Regions from separate parts of the Bacillus swezeyi genome, predicted to be linked through region 3. Evidence: predicted binding sites of a transcription regulator. Region 3 holds the regulator's gene; each other region holds the start of a gene.
The links. The regulator Rex, encoded in region 3, represses fermentation and respiration genes when NADH is low (regulators of the CRP and FNR family bind a similar motif). The targets are predictions, from matches to a motif close to TTGTGAAATATTTCACAA.
Positions count from the first base shown of each region.

Region 1 (4,215 bases), 1.0 Mb from region 3:
ACAGCGCCGTGAAAATCGTCGCCACTGTGAGCGCGATCCCCGCTCCCGTCATGGCAAACGTCCAGCCATCGCGCTTTTGTTTCATAAATATAATGGAAAGCACATAGCAGACGACAATCAGAGCGGCAAGCGGTATCGTCACATGTCCGCGTCCTGTAAACAGATCCGTTTCAAAAATAGACAGTGCAACAAAAGCGACGAGCGCTGCCAAAACAGCAAATACGATTTTTTTAGCGAGCTGTCTTGCACGATCGCGCAAATCGGCTTCTGTTCTGAGTGTAATAAAGATCAACCCGTGCAAGAGACAAAGAAGCGTGACGGTGACTCCTCCAGTGACGGAATAGACATTGACGTAATCTGTAAAACCGGCGTGTAGATTCATCTCAGCATCAATCGGCATCCCCCGTAGAATACTGGTGAATAAAACTCCGAACAAAAACGGAGGCAGCAGGCTGCCGAAAAATACGACCCAATCCCATGTTTTTGTCCATTTAGCGGTCTCCACTTTCCCTCTAAACTCAAAAGCGACACCCCGTCCGATCAAGGCAAGCAGCACAAAGACGAAGGGGATGTAGTACCCGCTGAACATGGTTGCATACCAATTCGGAAACGCGGCAAAAATTGCGCCTCCGCCCGTCAGCAGCCAGACCTCGTTCGCATCCCAGAAGGGGCCGATCGTATTGATCATCACCCTCCGCTCAAGCTCATTGCGGCCGAGAAACCGGGTCGCCATGCCGACGCCAAAATCAAAACCTTCCAGAAAGAAAAAACCTACGAACAACACAGCGACTAATATGAACCAAAGCTCATTAAGAGATACCATGGTAAACCTCCTGATCAAACGGGTCTGTCGATACGGAATCCTCATGATGGTGATCATGATGTGCAGCCCCTTTTTTAATCTCGCGGATAAACAAGTAGACAAGGATGATTGCCAGTATGAGATAAATCGCAGTAAACGCGATGACCGAGAACAGCAGCATTCCCGCCGAAACGTTCGGTGAAACAGACTGCGCGGTCGTCAAAATGCCAAAGACCGTCCATGGCTGGCGTCCGATCTCAGTCATGATCCAGCCTGCCGTGTTTGCGATGAACGGAAACGCGATCAGAGCAACCATCCCCCGCAAAAACCACTTGCTTGTCTCAAGCTTTTTGCGGAAGCTGAGGATAAGACCTGTCAAAGCGGCAGCGATCATTAACATGCCTGCACCAGCCATAATCCTGAAGCTCCAGAACGTCGTTTTCACCGGAGGAATGTAGTTTCCTTCGCCATACTTTTCTTCATATTGTTTCTGCAAAGTTTTCATTCCAGGCACATCTCCGCTGAACTGTTTATACGCAAGATAGCTGAGTGCATAAGGAATGCTGAGTTCAGATTTGTTCTCCTGCTTGTCCGTATCAATATTGGCAAGCATCGTCCACGCAGCCGGATCACCGCTGTCATCCCAAAGCGCTTCACTTGCGGCCATTTTCATCGGCTGGCTTTTCATCAGATGCTGCGCCTGTTCATGTCCGCTGAATGCAACTCCGATACCGGAAACCAGCGCCACAACCATCGCAATCTGAAAAGATTTTTTAAAAAACAGCATTTCCTGTTTTTTCAGCATTTTGTATGCACTCACACCGGCAATAAAAAACGAACCGGTAGCCAGCGCGCCGAAAATCACGTGCGGAAATTCCACCCATAGCTGCGGATTCTTAATGATTGCAAAGAAGTCAGTCATTTCCGCACGGCCGTTTTTGATGGCAAAACCAACAGGTTCCTGCATAAATGAGTTGGCTGCCAAAATCCAAAACGCCGACAGAATTGTGCCCAGTGAAACAAGCCAGATGGACAGCAAGTGAATCTTTTTCGGAAGGCGGTCCCAGCCGAAAATCCACAGGCCGATAAAGGTCGATTCCATAAAGAAAGCCAAGAGAGCCTCAACAGCGAGCGGAGCCCCGAATACATCGCCGACAAAGCGGGAGTATTCCGACCAGTTCATCCCGAACTGAAATTCCTGCAAGATGCCGGTGACAACACCGACTGCAAAGTTAATTAAAAATAAGTGCCCCCAAAATTTAGCCATCGTCCTGTACATATCTTTTTTCTTCACAACATAAAGGGTCTCCATCAAAGCAACCATAAAGACAAGCCCGATGGACATCGGAACAAAAATAAAGTGAAAAATCGTCGTTGAAGCAAATTGAAATCTGGCTAAGATTAATTCGTTCATCCCCTGCTTCCTCCATTTCCATTGTTGATCACAGATCATGATAAATAAACTTGTTCAATACTTCACAAAATCATGAGGGACGACACTCGGAACTTCCCTCAGGTGTGATTGTTCAAAAAATAATCCAATAGACTTATAAATCAATCTTTGTACTTCTTATATAAGTAATTTACACCGTTTGTTTATAGAAAAAAAGATCTAATTACCTAAAATTTGGATCATTTTGTGGCCAAATATTGAAGAAAGTTTAAACTTTTTTTGACAACAAATAGGTTTTATTTACCATACCGACTTGCAAACCCATGTTTATCAACTAAAAAACACCCTATGAAGGGTGTCCTGAAGCTGTCACAAAATCGGTATCTTTTACCTGCACTTAGACGACATTCTGTTTTTAACCGATATACCGCTGTACAATTCTCTCAGCATGAACCAAATAGCTTTTTCCAAACGAATTCAAGTGCAAATAGATATAAAAAAGCTGATAGAGCGGCCATACTTCCCGGGTAAGGGGCTGACCCGACGCCTCTTCATAAGCGCGGTAAAACCGATCAGAAAAACCGCCGAATAAAGCGGTCATCGCCAGATCCATGCGATAATCCCCATATAAAACAGCCGGATCAATGAGGTATGGAGAGCCATCCTCCCCCGTCATCCAATTGCCTCCCCATAGATCACCGTGCAGAACAGATGCACGAGGGTCGTCCGGAAGCCAGCAGCCGGAGGCTTCAGCGAGCCGGATGTGGCGCTTTGCCTGCTGGTCGTTTAATAATCCTTTTTCCCGGGCGGCCATGATCTGCGGAAGCAGCCTTTGATCCCGATAGTAAGCCTGCCAGCTGTCATACACGCCGTTTTCCTGCTTACATGTGCCGATGTAATTGTCATATGCCAATCCGTAATAAGGCTTTTCCGTTCGATGCATGGCAGCGAGACGTCTTCCTAATTCTTCTTCCGATCCTGAAGACCGAATACTTTTGATATATGAAAGAACGAGGAAGCGCTCCGGAGCGCTCTTTTCATTATAGGCAATCACTTCCGGCACTTTCACAGCCCCTGTTTTCCTCAATTCTTGAAGTCCCATGGCTTCTTTTTCAAAAAAGTCGGAAGGCACACCCTTGTTTACTTTGACGAACAAATACGTTTCATCTGTTTCCACAAGAAAAGTGTGATTGATGTCGCCTCCGCCTACTTCTCTTACATGCCTGATCGAGAGACTGCGTCCGGCTGATTGCACCGCTTTTTCAATAACTGTTTTGATGTCCATTCTGTCACCCCCATTCACTTTATACAAAAATGCTGAAGAAATGAAAAGCGCTCGATGGGTTAGGCTTCCACAAAGCTTACATGATGGCCGTTCACATAAAAGTCATTAAATATGTGAAATACTTCACAATATCCTGATATACTTAAGTCGTATTAAAAAGACTTCTTAAGTAAACACTTGATGGTGGTGGTAAACATGGAAACTAAATCGCTTATTCTAGTTGAAGAGCTTGCTTTAAAAAAATACGGAATTTTCGTACAAAGCCGACTCCGTTACCTTTTGCGCTCTATACTGGCAAGTATGTTCATCGGATTCGGCGTGATCGTCGCATTTAAAACGGGGAACCTCTTTTATCTTGAGCAATCTCCTTTCACATATCCGATTGCAGCGATCACATTTGGGGGCGCCATTATATTGATTGTCTATGGCGGGGGAGATTTATTCACGGGAAACACGTTTTATTATACATTTGCAGCACTTCGCAAAAAAATGCGCTGGGCCGATGTCATCAAGATGTGGGGATTCAGCTATGCGGGAAACTTAATGGGCGCTGTCTTTTTTGCAGGCCTCATCTTTGCAACCGGCTTATTCAAGGATTCATCTTCCACCGGCTTTTTACTGAGTGTTGCGGAGCATAAAATTCATACGCCTACAATTGAATTGTTTTTTAAAGCGATTCTTTGTAACTGGCTTGTCTGTCTGGCGTTTTTTGTTCCGATGGCGCAAAAGGGAGAC
Region 1 covers NZ_CP133085.1:4,270,825-4,275,039, forward strand. The annotation lists gene cydB (cytochrome d ubiquinol oxidase subunit II) at 1-823, opposite strand, end outside; gene RBH91_RS21380 (cytochrome ubiquinol oxidase subunit I) at 810-2,216, opposite strand; gene RBH91_RS21385 (fructosamine kinase family protein) at 2,611-3,480, opposite strand; gene RBH91_RS21390 (formate/nitrite transporter family protein) at 3,676-4,215, shown strand, end outside.
Region 1: the regulator Rex is predicted to act here: its motif matches at 2,267-2,284, upstream of RBH91_RS21380 (cytochrome ubiquinol oxidase subunit I).

Region 2 (4,215 bases), 1.9 Mb from region 3:
GGCTGCCGTTTTGCCGATATACAACATTTCCGTGAGTGACGGGCAGCACAAGGATTAAAACGGCGGGAATGATAAAACCGCTGATGCCTGAAACATAAGTCAACGCTCTTTCATACCCTTTCGCGGCGTGGGAAAATACCAAAAAGCCGCTTCGAATGGCGAGCAGCAATAAAATAATGCTGCCGGGAATCAAAAGCACCGTTCCCAACACAAAAGTCCCCCCGGGAAAAAAGCTGAAGAGGGCAACGACAATTCCGACGATAAAGACATTTGTGACTTCCCATGTCGGAGAGAGATAGCGGTTTGCGATGTTTGTCGCTTTTAACTGTTTTTTATTCATATAAATCATCGACCAAAAGCCGGCTCCAAAATCCATGGACGCCATGACGGCGTAGATGAATATGAATCCCCAGACGATCGAAATAGCCAGCAGGGCATCTGTTGTTCCATCCAATAGCATCATATGACTCCCTTCTGTTGTCCCGTGATTTTTATGCTTCAGAGGTTTTAAGGTCTTCTTCGACAGGATGGCGTTTAAAATAATATTGCAAAACGAACACCACCGCTGCTCCTAAAATGACATAGACAATAAAGAACAAAAGAAATAATATGCCGATTGAACCCGATGTCGTGACCACTTCAGACGTTTTCTGCATGTGATAGATCACCCAAGGCTGTCTTCCGGTACATGCAAAGACCCAGCCGAATTCAATCGCAAGCAGGCTGAGCGGTCCTGCCGTCGTAAAAAAAATCAGCATCCAGCGCGGAAAATGGTCTCTTTTTAAAACCTTTCTCCATATTAAGCCGGCTGCGGCATAAACGATCAAGAGGCTGCCGATTAATACCATCCCGTTAAACAGCGTATGGATGAACAGAGGCGGCCACTCATCCCTCGGAAATTCATTCAAACCTTTAACGACGGTATCAAACCGATTACCTGCCAAAAAGCTCAGAGCCCACGGAATTTCAATCGCCCACTTAATCGATTGTGTGGCTTCATCAGGTATACCGCCGATTGCCAGGGGCGCATGGGACTGGGTTTCAAATAACCCTTCCGCACCGGCCAGCTTTTCAGGCTGATAATGGTGAAGATATTGTGCGGATTCATGCCCGCTTATTGCAGTGATCAGAGAAAACACGCCTCCGACGAGCAGTCCGAGCAGAAGCGCTTTTCTATGCAGGGTATACACTTTTTCGTTCCCGCGATTGCGGAGCATTTTGTATGCCGCGATTGTCGCAATGATAAAAGCGCCTGTCATAAAAGCAGAAACAACGACATGGCCGGCCGTCACTGCAAAGCTTTTATTAAAAAAGGCTGTCCATGGCTGAACGTCTGTGATTTCACCGCCCACAATCTTGAAGCCTTCAGGCGTTCCCTGGAAAGCGTGAACGTTCGTAATTAAGATGGCTGAAGCGGCCGCCCCGATGACGATAAAGATAACGGCTGTGATTCTCATGAGAGGTGTCAAGCGGTCTGCCGCATATACATAAATAGACATGAACAAAGCCTCGATAAAAAATGCGTAAATTTCGATTTGAAAAGGCAGTGACATCACTTTTCCGATCACTTCCATGAATCCAGGCCAAAGAAGCGCCAGCTGTGTTCCTGCAATGGTTCCGGTCGGGATCGCAACTCCCAGCAAAACGGCTTGCGCCTTTGTCCATCTTTTAGCCATAATGCCGTAATGGGGATCTTTTGTTTTTTGATAAATCAGCTCAGCCAAAAGGATCATCAAAGGAATTCCGACGCCCAAAGATGCGAAGATAATATGGAATCCCATCGTTGTTCCGAAAAGGCTTCTTGCAAAAATTAAATCATTCATCCGGAAAGCCACCTTTCATGCACACCATTTTGCTTTTATTGTTTACCTCCTTTTTTAGATTATTCTTCCTCTTGAATATCAAAATTGTAAAATGCTTAAAATATGTAAAAAGGAAGCGTTGCTTTTTGACATGGAGAAATGGAAGGTTTATAATAAAACGTAATTGTTACGTTTTAAAGGAGGAATGGATCAATGAAACCCAATATTCATCCTAAAACCCATAAAGTGATCTTTCAGGATGTAAACAGCGGATACCGTTTTTTGAGCAGTTCAACAAAAACGTCTTCTGAAACGGCAGAGTGGGAAGACGGCAAAACGTATCCGGTGATTAAAGTTGAAGTGAGTTCTGACACCCATCCGTTTTACACAGGCAGACAAAAATTCAATGAAAAAGGCGGAAGGGTTGAGCAGTTTAAGAAAAGATTCAACATGGACTAAAAGGCCGGGGCATCCGGTCTTTTTTTCTGCAATACAATTAAAAAAACGCGCATGCAGGCATGCGCGCCAGAAGTTATAGCTATTGATTTGATAAAGCTTTTTTCAATACAGATAGGTTTTCTTTCATGATGCTGACATAGTCTTCACCATTTTCGATGTCCTCTTTAGAAACGGATTCAAGGTTTTTCATCGTCAAGCTTTCAGCACCGATCTCTTTTTTAATGATCTCTGAGATTTTGCTGCTCACATTGCTTTCAAAGATCACATATTTAATATTGTGTTCTTTTGCGGTTTTAACGATATTTTCAAGCTCTTTTTGGGAAGGCTCCTCTGTCGGTGAAAGGCCAAGCACGCTCATTTGTTCAATTCCATAGCGCTTTTCCCAGTAGCCATATGCGGCATGAGAGACGAGGATTTCTTTTTTGTCGGCCTTGTCGACTGTTTGTTTAAAGTCCTGATGAAGCTGATCCAAATCTTTTTTTAGAGATTCATAGTTTTTTGTAAAGGTTTGTTCATGATCCGGGTCTAATTGAACGAGCTCATTTTTAATATTTTCCGCTAGTTGTTCAGCAAGAACTGGGTCAAGCCAGATGTGCGGGTCTTTATCTCCGTGGTCATGATCGTGTTCTTCAGATTCGGCATGCTCATGACCGTGATCCTCGTCATGTCCGTCTTCTTCATGTGCATGCTCTTCTTCGTGGGAGAGGAGATCGATGCCTTCTCCCGCTTTGAGGATTTTAACGTTGCTGCCTTTTAATGTATTGACGGCTTTCTCTGCGAAGCCTTCAACACCAACGCCGGAATAAATAAAGGCGTCTGAGTCCGAAATCTCCGCCATTGTTTTTGAGCTTGGCTCATAAGTATGTGCCTCAACGTTAGGAGGGTAGACGCTTTTGACGTTCACATATTCCCCGCCGATTTTTTCTGTGAAATCTTCAAGCGGATAAATGGTTGTATAAATGTCCAATTTTTCTTTATCTTCTTTTTGATCGCCGGAAGCTCCATTGCTTGAGCAGCCTGCGGTTAATCCGGCAGCAAGAATGAATGCAGATGCTAATCCGAATGCTTTTTTCATCGTATTTCTCCTCTCAATATAAAAACTGAAGTCGTTCCGATTTAATGAATCCTGTATCATTGTATCGTAATAATTACGATTTGAAAAGAGGAAATCATAGTTAAATAAATTCTGGAAGCGGGTCGTCCATGACCGACCAGTCTGAAACCATTTCTTCCTCGCTCAATAAACACTCATCAAGGGAGCGGATCAAATCCGCCCGGTTCATTTGAATGCCGATAAACACAATGTCTGTTTTACGGTCACCGTGCGTTTCATGCCATTCCTGTTTCAGTTCGGGATCTTCTTCAAGTGCAAGCTGCTGTTCTTCTTGAGAACACGCTGCAATCCAATGACCGGCGCTTTGGATCATCAGGGAGGAACCCGCCTGAGAAAGAAGGCCGGCTGTTTCATTTCTGCTGGCGAGCCAGAAAAATCCTTTTGCCCTGATGATTTCAGCGGGCCAGCTTTCCAGCCAGCTCATCAGCCTTTCAGGGTGAAACGGCCGCCTTTTTTGATAGACGAATGAAGAGATTCCGAATTCTTCTGTTTCAGGTGTGTGTTCTTCATTCAGCTCTTTGATCCATCCGGCGGATTGGCTTGCTTTTTCAAAATCAAATTTTTTTGTGTTGATGATGTTATGCAGCGGTACTTTTCCAAATGCGGCAGGGATCATTTCACAGCCGGGATTTAATTTTTTTAAGGACCAGAAAAGCTTTTCCTGCTCTTTTTCGCTCAGCAAATCGGTTTTATTTAAAATGATCACATCGGCAAATTCAATTTGTTCAATTAATAGATCGGCCACTTCCCGGCTGTCGGTTTTATCGGCGGCCTGTTTTCTTTCCAACAGGCTTTCACCAGAAGCAAAATCCTCGAAAAAACGGCTGCCGTCGACAACCG
Region 2 covers NZ_CP133085.1:3,422,085-3,426,299, reverse strand. The annotation lists gene RBH91_RS16980 (cytochrome d ubiquinol oxidase subunit II) at 1-454, opposite strand, end outside; gene RBH91_RS16975 (cytochrome ubiquinol oxidase subunit I) at 492-1,823, opposite strand; gene RBH91_RS16970 (type B 50S ribosomal protein L31) at 2,016-2,261, shown strand; gene RBH91_RS16965 (metal ABC transporter substrate-binding protein) at 2,341-3,336, opposite strand; gene RBH91_RS16960 (GTP-binding protein) at 3,437-4,215, opposite strand, start outside.
Region 2: the regulator Rex is predicted to act here: its motif matches at 1,908-1,925, upstream of RBH91_RS16975 (cytochrome ubiquinol oxidase subunit I).

Region 3 (4,215 bases):
GTCAGGAAGTACGATTCCGCTAGCAGTTTTTTCTTCAGACTCAACGAGCTCAATGACAACGCGATCACCTAATGGCTTTAACAATGAAACAACCTCCTCAATATTTTCATATGTAATTTTAGCACTCGCATCTGTTGAGTGCTAACACAATTATTATAATAAAGAATCTCCCAGGCAATTTCAAGTGATAAGATTAAAATTTTTTGCGCTTACATTTTTTAATGCTCATCCTTATCGCCCTATAATTTAAAAAGAGGTGTGTTACAATAAACATAGTCTGTATTACATTTTAGAAAAGGAGTACATACGGCTTGAGAAAACAATATTGGTTTATTATTTTGACATATGTCCTCATGCAGTTGTCGGCTGCTGTCGGCCTTCCCCTGCTGTACTTTTTGGGCGTGGGAAGAGGCATGGCGCCCGCCGAAGCAAAGCTTACACTGACAGGCGTGTGGTCGGTCATCGCCTTTCCCCTCTGCCTTGTCATCGTGCTGCTGATCCTGAGGACGGTGCCGAAAACAACGCTTCGCAACGGTTCGAAAGCATCTGTTGGAGCATCTATCGGATGGGCTGTCGGCGGTGTTTTTCTTGCCCTGTTTGCCCAATCGATTGCCGCTTCGATCGAAATGAACTTGTTCGGGGTCAACCCGGAATCGGAAAATACACAGCGCATCATGGAAATCATCAGCACATTGCCGCTGATGATGTTTGTCTCTTCTGTGTTCGGTCCGATCCTTGAGGAAATCATTTTCAGAAAGATTATATTCGGCGCGATCTACGAAAAAACTAATTTTTTCATCGCCGCTCTCTTTAGTTCCGTGATCTTCTCGGTTGTCCATATGGATTTCTCACACCTTTTAATCTACACGGCAATGGGATTCACATTCGCCTTTTTATACGTCAGGACAAACCGGATTATCGTTCCCATTTTCGCCCATGTCGCCATGAATACGCTTGTTGTCTTGCTGCAGACTTTCCGAGGGCCGATTGAAGAATATTTGGAGCGATTGGAGAAATTGCAGTTGATTATTGGAGGATTTTTATGATGAGAAGCCCTAAGTTTTGGGGATTGATTTATTTGTTGACAGGCGTGCTGTTTACATATCTGGCAGCTACCTCACCGGGAAACATGTGGTCTTTTTACACCATTCTTCTGATGCTTTTCGCTGCCTATAATATCAGCATTTCCTTTAAAATGTTCGCCTTGTCGAGCAAACTGAAACGAAAAGATCAATAACCCTGTACTGATAGAAAAGAGCCATTCTCGGAATATGAGGATGGCTCTTTATTTGATTTGGTCTTTTAAAAACGCTTGATTTTCCTCTTGGATAACTGTTTTTTGCGCCTGCCTGTAAGATATTCTGGAAATCACGATACTGACCTCATATAGGAATAATAAAGGCACTGAAACCATTAAATGAGACAAAAGCTCGGGCGGTGTGATGAGCGCCGCAATGACAAACAAAACAAAGTAAGCATACTTTCTGATCTTTGCCAAAAACATGGGCGTCACCAGTCCGAGCCTTGTAATAAACATGATGACCACAGGCATCTGAAACAATAAGCCGAAAGGAAGCGTTAATTGCAGCAGAAACTGAAAATACTCATGTACTCCGATGACTTGATTTACATGCAAATCATCGGAGATTCTCGTCATAAAATCAACGACAAACGGAAATAAAATAAAGTAAGAAAAGGCAATGCCGCCTAAAAAGAGTATGATCGATACCGGAATATAGCTGAGCGTCACTTTGCGTTCTTTCTTATACAGCCCCGGGCTGATAAAAGCCCACAGCTGATATAAAATAAGCGGCGAAGTCAAGACAGCGCCGATAATGAAGGCGAACTGCACATACACAAATAAAGGGTCTGTCAGCTTGAACGCATTAAGCGTCAGCCGTTTCGCCTCATCCGTCTGCTGCAGATAAATGATCAACGGCTTTGCCAAAAAAAAGCCTGCTGCAACAAAAACGGCAAAAAAGAAAAAAATGATCACGAACCGTTTTCGAAGTTCTGTGATATGTTCTACCAGCGACATTTCTTTTCCCTTCATAAATGTCATCCTATCCTACTGATCTTCTTTCTTTTTATCGGAATCGTCATCTGCTAACCCTTTTGTTGCATTTTTAAATTCCCGCAACGTATTTCCCGCCGCTTTTCCAAGCTCGGGAAGTTTTTTCGGGCCGAAAATCAAAAGCGCCACCACGACGATTAAAATAAAGCTTCCAGGACCGATCGGCATAAAGCCTGCCCCCTTTCCTTTATTTTTAAGTTTCCCGTTTTACTTTTCATTCATTGAATAATGTTTCAGAAAATACACGAGTGACTGAAGTTCAACCGCCAAATCTATATGATGAATCCGAATGTGTTCCGGCACATTCAAACGAGCCGGCGTAAAATTAAGAATGCCTTTAATGCCCAGCGCAACAAGCCTGTCTGTAATGGATTGCGCGGCTTGGGCCGGAACCGTCAAAATGGCGACGGGTATATCATCTGTCATATGCTCTTCAAGCTTGTTTAAGTCATAGACGGGAACACCGCCAACTTCCGTCCCGATTTTGTGCTCATTGATATCAAAAGCCATTGCAATTTTAGTATTATTGTTTTTGATAAAATTGTAATGGAGAAAGGCTGTCCCTAAATTTCCCACGCCAATGAGCGTTACGTTTGTCATTTCATCCTGATCAAGCGTCTTTCTGAAAAAGGACAGCAGATAATTGACATTGTAGCCGTACCCTTTTTTACCGAGCGCGCCAAAGTACGAAAAATCCCTGCGGATTGTCGCGGAATCGACCTTTACGGCATCGCTCAGTTCTGCGGATGATACACGCTGTTTCCCGGATGCATGAAGGTTTTTTAAAAAACGATAATATAACGGCAGCCGCTTCGCTGTCGCTTGCGGAATTTTTGAATGATCCATGTTCATAAGCGATCCTCCATGTCTACATCAGCTTTTTCCCTTTTATAGTCACCGTTTTTTCCGCCTGTCTTTTCTGCAAGACAGGTCGGGCCTATCACCATTCCCTTATCCGCCGCTTTACACATGTCATAGACGGTAAGCGCACATACGGAAGCAGAAGTTAACGCTTCCATTTCCACACCTGTGCTCCCTTTTGTCTTGACTTTAGACTGAATGTGCAAAATGCTTTTCTGTTCTTTTTCCTCCCATTGAAAGGCAATATCGACTCCCTTGAGGGCAATCGGATGGCACATCGGGATGATAACTGATGTTTGTTTTGCAGCCATGATGCCGGCCACTTGCGCCACTGCCAAAACATCGCCTTTTCCCATTTCTTGATTCTTGATTTTTTCATGCACGTCTCTGTTCATTGACACGCTTGAAATGGCCACAGCAGTGCGGACTGAAGCTCCCTTTTCACTTATATCAACCATCTTGGCTCTGCCTTGTTCATTAAAGTGTGTAAATTCATTCATGATCATAACTCTCCTTATAACGATCATACACTATTTTCTTCGTTCTGTCTTTTTCTTTTGGTTAAAATCTTCCAGACCCCGCTTAATTGTTTGCTGACTGCTATCTGATAGGCTACACTTAAACTAGCAAACAAGAGGTGAAATATCATGATGATCTTACAAGTCAATCAGCTCTCAAAATCATTTGGAGCCGATTCTATTTTAACGAATATAAAGCTGGAAGTCAGATCACGGGATCGGATTGCAATCGTCGGACGCAACGGTGCCGGAAAATCTACTTTTTTAAAAATTATTGCCGGACGGCTGTCTTATGAAGAAGGAGAAATCATCAAGCCGAAGGATTTGACGATGGGCTATCTTGATCAGCATTCAGGGCTTGATTCCAAGCTGACAATTAAAGAAGAGCTCCTGTCGGTATTTGATTTTCTGAAAAAGATGGAAAAAGAGATGCGTTCAATAGAAGAACAAATGGCGCACGCTGATCCAGACAAGCTGGAATCCTTAATGAAAACATATGACAGACTGCAGCAGGAGTTTAAAGACAAAGGCGGCTATCAATATGAAGCTGAAGTCAGATCAGTGATGCACGGGCTTGGATTTGCCGGATTTGACGACTCGGCCCGCGTACAGGACTTGAGCGGAGGGCAAAAAACAAGGCTTGCTCTCGGAAAAATGCTTCTGACAAAGCCGGATCTGCTCATTCTCGATGAACCGACAAACCACCTGGACATCGACACGCTGACATGGCTGGAGCAATATTTGCAAAACTACAGCGGAGCG
Region 3 covers NZ_CP133085.1:749,881-754,095, reverse strand. The annotation lists gene groES (co-chaperone GroES) at 1-84, opposite strand, end outside; gene RBH91_RS03490 (CPBP family intramembrane glutamic endopeptidase) at 312-1,046, shown strand; gene RBH91_RS03485 (YdiK family protein) at 1,046-1,237, shown strand; gene tatC (twin-arginine translocase subunit TatC) at 1,286-2,062, opposite strand; gene RBH91_RS03475 (twin-arginine translocase TatA/TatE family subunit) at 2,069-2,242, opposite strand; gene RBH91_RS03470 (redox-sensing transcriptional repressor Rex) at 2,282-2,926, opposite strand; gene moaC (cyclic pyranopterin monophosphate synthase MoaC) at 2,923-3,435, opposite strand; gene RBH91_RS03460 (ABC-F family ATP-binding cassette domain-containing protein) at 3,583-4,215, shown strand, end outside.

Region 4 (4,215 bases), 390 kb from region 3:
CAATACGCGGGCCGAACAGCGTGGCAAGCAGTGTTCCGCTGTTTCCCGCACCGGCTATACCCATAGCAAGACCCTGCAAATGCGGCGGATACCAGCGGCTCGCCATTGGCAGAGAAGCGGAAAAACTTGCTCCGGCAACTCCTAATAAAATCCCGATAACATACAGTTCGCCGACAGTTGATCCGAACTGCCATCCCCATATCAGCGGGATCATCGTCACCAGCATTCCGCCGATGGCCGTCTTCTTCGGACCAAAACGGTCGGTTAAAATGCCTAAAACAATGCGGAAAACAGACCCGGCCAACGTAGGAATAGCGACAATCAATCCAACCTGTGAAGGTGATAAATCAAAATCCGCCGTGATATAAACACCAAGCGCCCCAAGCAAAACCCAAATCATAAAGCTGACGTCGAAATATAAAAAAGAAGACAACAAGGAAGGCGCATGCCCGCTTTTCCTCAAATCCGCCAATTTCAATTGCAACACTCCCCATCCGATAGATTCTAGAACTTATCATGACAAAATAAAATGGGGTTGGCAGTATTTTTGTCAGCTTTACTTACAAACTAAAAGATTGAATATTTAAAATATTAATATTGAACCGCAGTGTCTGTTTTGGAATGTTGAGCGGGTGATGAGTCATCATTCAAGAATTTAAAGTAAGGCAGGAGAATACCGAGGCATCCTGCTATACAAATGATTGCGCCGATCATGAAAAACATCGGGCGTATTCCGAATACTTCACTGAACCTTCCTCCAATTAAAACGCCGATCATCATGGCACCGCGGTTGATGAAAAGGCGGACGGAAAGTATATTTCCCAAAAGGCGGCGGGGAACCTTTTTTTGGTACAGGGATGTATTGTGAACATTGAAAAAGGGAATAAAAACCCCTGCGGCGGCTTCAATCAGAATGGCTGCCCAAATGGCCGAGGCAAAGCTTAAGAAAATGTAGGAAACCCCTCCGGCAGCCAGAGCGCCGAGCATCATCAGGCGCCGGCTTGTCAAGCAGCCAAGCTTTCCGGCGGCCATCGAGCCAGCGAAATAGCCGAGCGGGAATGCAGCCATAAAATATCCATAGTCCAGTTCACTGCCGCCAAGCTCATCTACTATATACGGGACGTTCAGAACCATTGTGACGCCGACGCCGAATTGGACAAAGGCGAGAAAAATGCCGAGCCAGGCGAGCAGCCGCTGCCTAAAGAAATACCGGATTCCCCCTGATAATTGCTCCAGCCAGCTTTGTCTTTCTTCTTTGTATTCCGGCCGTTTTTCTTTAAGAGTGAAAAGGAAGCCAGCGCTCAAAAAGAAAAACAATGAAGCGGCAGCGAGCGTTTCTTCCGGGCCTAGCCATGCGGCCAAAAAACCCCCAATCGGAGGCGCGATAAACCCCATGAGACGCAGCGTTCCATCGATATAAGCATTGGCTTGTATGAGCTGTTTCTCTTTCACAATGGTCGGGATCACGGCCGTGCCGGCCGGAGCATAGAGAGGCTGAATGAGCCCAATCACCGCCTGCAGCAGCAGCAGGTTCCAAAATTCAAGATTTCCGCAAAAAATCATTAAGATCGGGAAGAGAAATACGAAGGCCCGTGTCAGCTGGGAGAACAGCATGATGTTTTTTCTGCTCCATCGGTCTATAAAAGGGCCGATGATCAGCTGCAAGGCAAGAGAGGGAATAAAATAAACGAGCCAGAAACTGCTCATGGCAAGCTTAGAACCCGTCAATTCATATACAAGCAAAGAATTGGAAAGGGCTCCAATCGCGCCGCCAAGCTCTGAGACAGCCTGTCCGAGCCATAGCGCAAGAAAGGATCTGTTTTTAATAAAACCATTCACCGTCTGAGACATTACCATTCTCCCTACTTTCTCCCTAATGGATTTCCATGGATGAATTTTATAATTTTTGGCTTTTTTATACAACGATAAGGTATATTTTTACCAATAAATGCACAAATTTAGGGAAGAAATAAGTGGAGACACAAAAAAGACAAAAATATAAATGCATAACTCTTGAAAAAGTATGTGAAATATTGCACAATATGAATGTGAAATACTTCACAAACAACTTAGAATTAAAACTAACGGCAAAGGATGATGAAAAATGGCAAACCAAAAAGTCAATCGTACAGTTTTAATCGGTGCTGGATTTGTTGGAAGCAGTTATGCGTTTACGTTAATTAACCAAGGAATCACAGACGAACTTGTGATCATTGATTTAAATAAAGACAAAGCAATGGGCGATGTTATGGACTTAAACCACGGGAAAGCATTTGCGCCGCATCCTGTGAAAACTTGGTACGGCACGTATGAAGATTGCAAGGACGCCGATATTGTCTGCGTTTGCGCAGGAGCAAACCAAAAGCCCGGTGAAACCCGCCTGGATTTAGTCGAAAAAAATCTGAGGATTTTTAAAGGAATCATCGGAGAGGTCATGGCCAGCGGATTTGACGGTATTTTCTTAGTTGCTACAAATCCGGTCGACATCCTCACTTATGCCACATGGAAGTTCAGCGGCCTTCCGAAAGAGCGCGTGATCGGAAGCGGTACGACTCTTGACACTGCACGTTTCCGCTACTTGCTCAGCGAATATTTCGGTGTCGCTGCCCATAATGCGCACGGCTATATCATCGGTGAACACGGGGATACGGAGCTGCCTGTCTGGAGCCATGCGAATATCGGCGGAGTACCCGTCAGCGATTTGCTGAAAAAGAATGAGAACTACAAAGCGGAAGATCTTGATGAACTGTTTGACAATGTGAAAAATGCAGCTTACCACATTATCGAGAAAAAAGGTGCGACATATTACGGAGTTGCCATGAGCCTGGCGCGTATCACGAAAGCCATCTACCGCAACGAAGAAGCGATCTTAACCGTCAGCGCCCATCTTGACGGCGAATTCGGCGAAGAAGACGTTTATATCGGAGTTCCGGCAGTCGTCAGCCGAGACGGAGCAAAGAAAATCATTGAGCTTGATCTGAATGAAAAAGAAAAAGAGCAGTTCAAGCATAGTGCAGGCGTGTTAAAAGAGATCTTAGAACCGCATTTTGGACCGAAAGCGTAACCTAATGAACACTATAAAGATAGAGAGATGATGACAATGTGGCAGCAGATATACGATCCGTTTGGGAATGAATTTATTAGTGCTTTTGTCGCCATTCTGCCGATTCTTTTCTTTCTGCTTGCGCTGACCGTATTGAAAATGAAGGGAATTATTTCCGCCTTTTTAACGCTTGCGGTCAGCTTTCTCGTATCCGTGTTCTTTTTTCACATGCCGGCCGCTAAAGCTGTCTCCGCTGTTTTTCTGGGGATAGCAAACGGTCTGTGGCCGATCGGATATATTGTGCTGATGGCTGTATGGCTCTATAAAATATCTGTTAAAACAGGGAAGTTTAAAGTGATCAGAGCGAGCATTGCCGGTATTTCGTCCGATCAGCGGCTTCAGCTGCTGCTTATCGGTTTCAGTTTTAACGCCTTTTTGGAAGGTGCGGCGGGTTTCGGGGTGCCGATAGCGATCAGTGCCGTTCTGCTTGTCGAGCTTGGTTTTAAACCGTTGAAAGCGGCATCCCTCTGTTTAATCGCAAATGCGGCTTCCGGCGCTTTTGGAGCGATCGGTATTCCTGTTATTACAGGGGCGCAAATGGGAGGTTTGACACCGCTTGAACTTTCCAGGACATTGGCCTGGATGCTTCCGGTCATCGCCTTTGCCGTTCCTTTCCTGCTCGTTTTCATTTTGGACGGGTTCAAAGGAATAAGAGAAACGCTGCCGGCCCTTCTAGTCTTGAGCGGAAGCTATACGGCCGTCCAGGCATTTACAATGATTGCTCTTGGGCCGGAGCTTGCCAACATTTTAGCTGCTTTAATCAGCATGGGCGCTTTGGCGCTGTTCCTCAGAAAATGGCAGCCGCGCCATATATACAGGGAAGCGGGTAATGAACAGGAGTCGGCTGAGAGATACAGTGCAGCAGACATCATCAAAGCCTGGTCGCCGTTTTATATCTTGACAGGCGTGATTGCCCTATGGAGCCTGCCGGTTTTTAAAGGGCTCTTTCAGGAAGGCGGTTTGCTTCAGAAAACAACGATCTTATACAAAATCCCTTTCCTTCATCAGGAAGTGTTGAAAACACCGCCGATTTCTCCTGAAGCGGCACCGCTTGATGCCGTGCTGAAACTTGATTTGGTTTCAGCAACGGGAACGGCCATTCTGCTCGCCGC
Region 4 covers NZ_CP133085.1:364,099-368,313, forward strand. The annotation lists gene RBH91_RS01975 (nitrate/nitrite transporter) at 1-478, opposite strand, end outside; gene RBH91_RS01980 (MFS transporter) at 592-1,839, opposite strand; gene RBH91_RS01985 (L-lactate dehydrogenase) at 2,105-3,064, shown strand; gene RBH91_RS01990 (L-lactate permease) at 3,101-4,215, shown strand, end outside.
Region 4: the regulator Rex is predicted to act here: its motif matches at 2,047-2,064, upstream of RBH91_RS01985 (L-lactate dehydrogenase).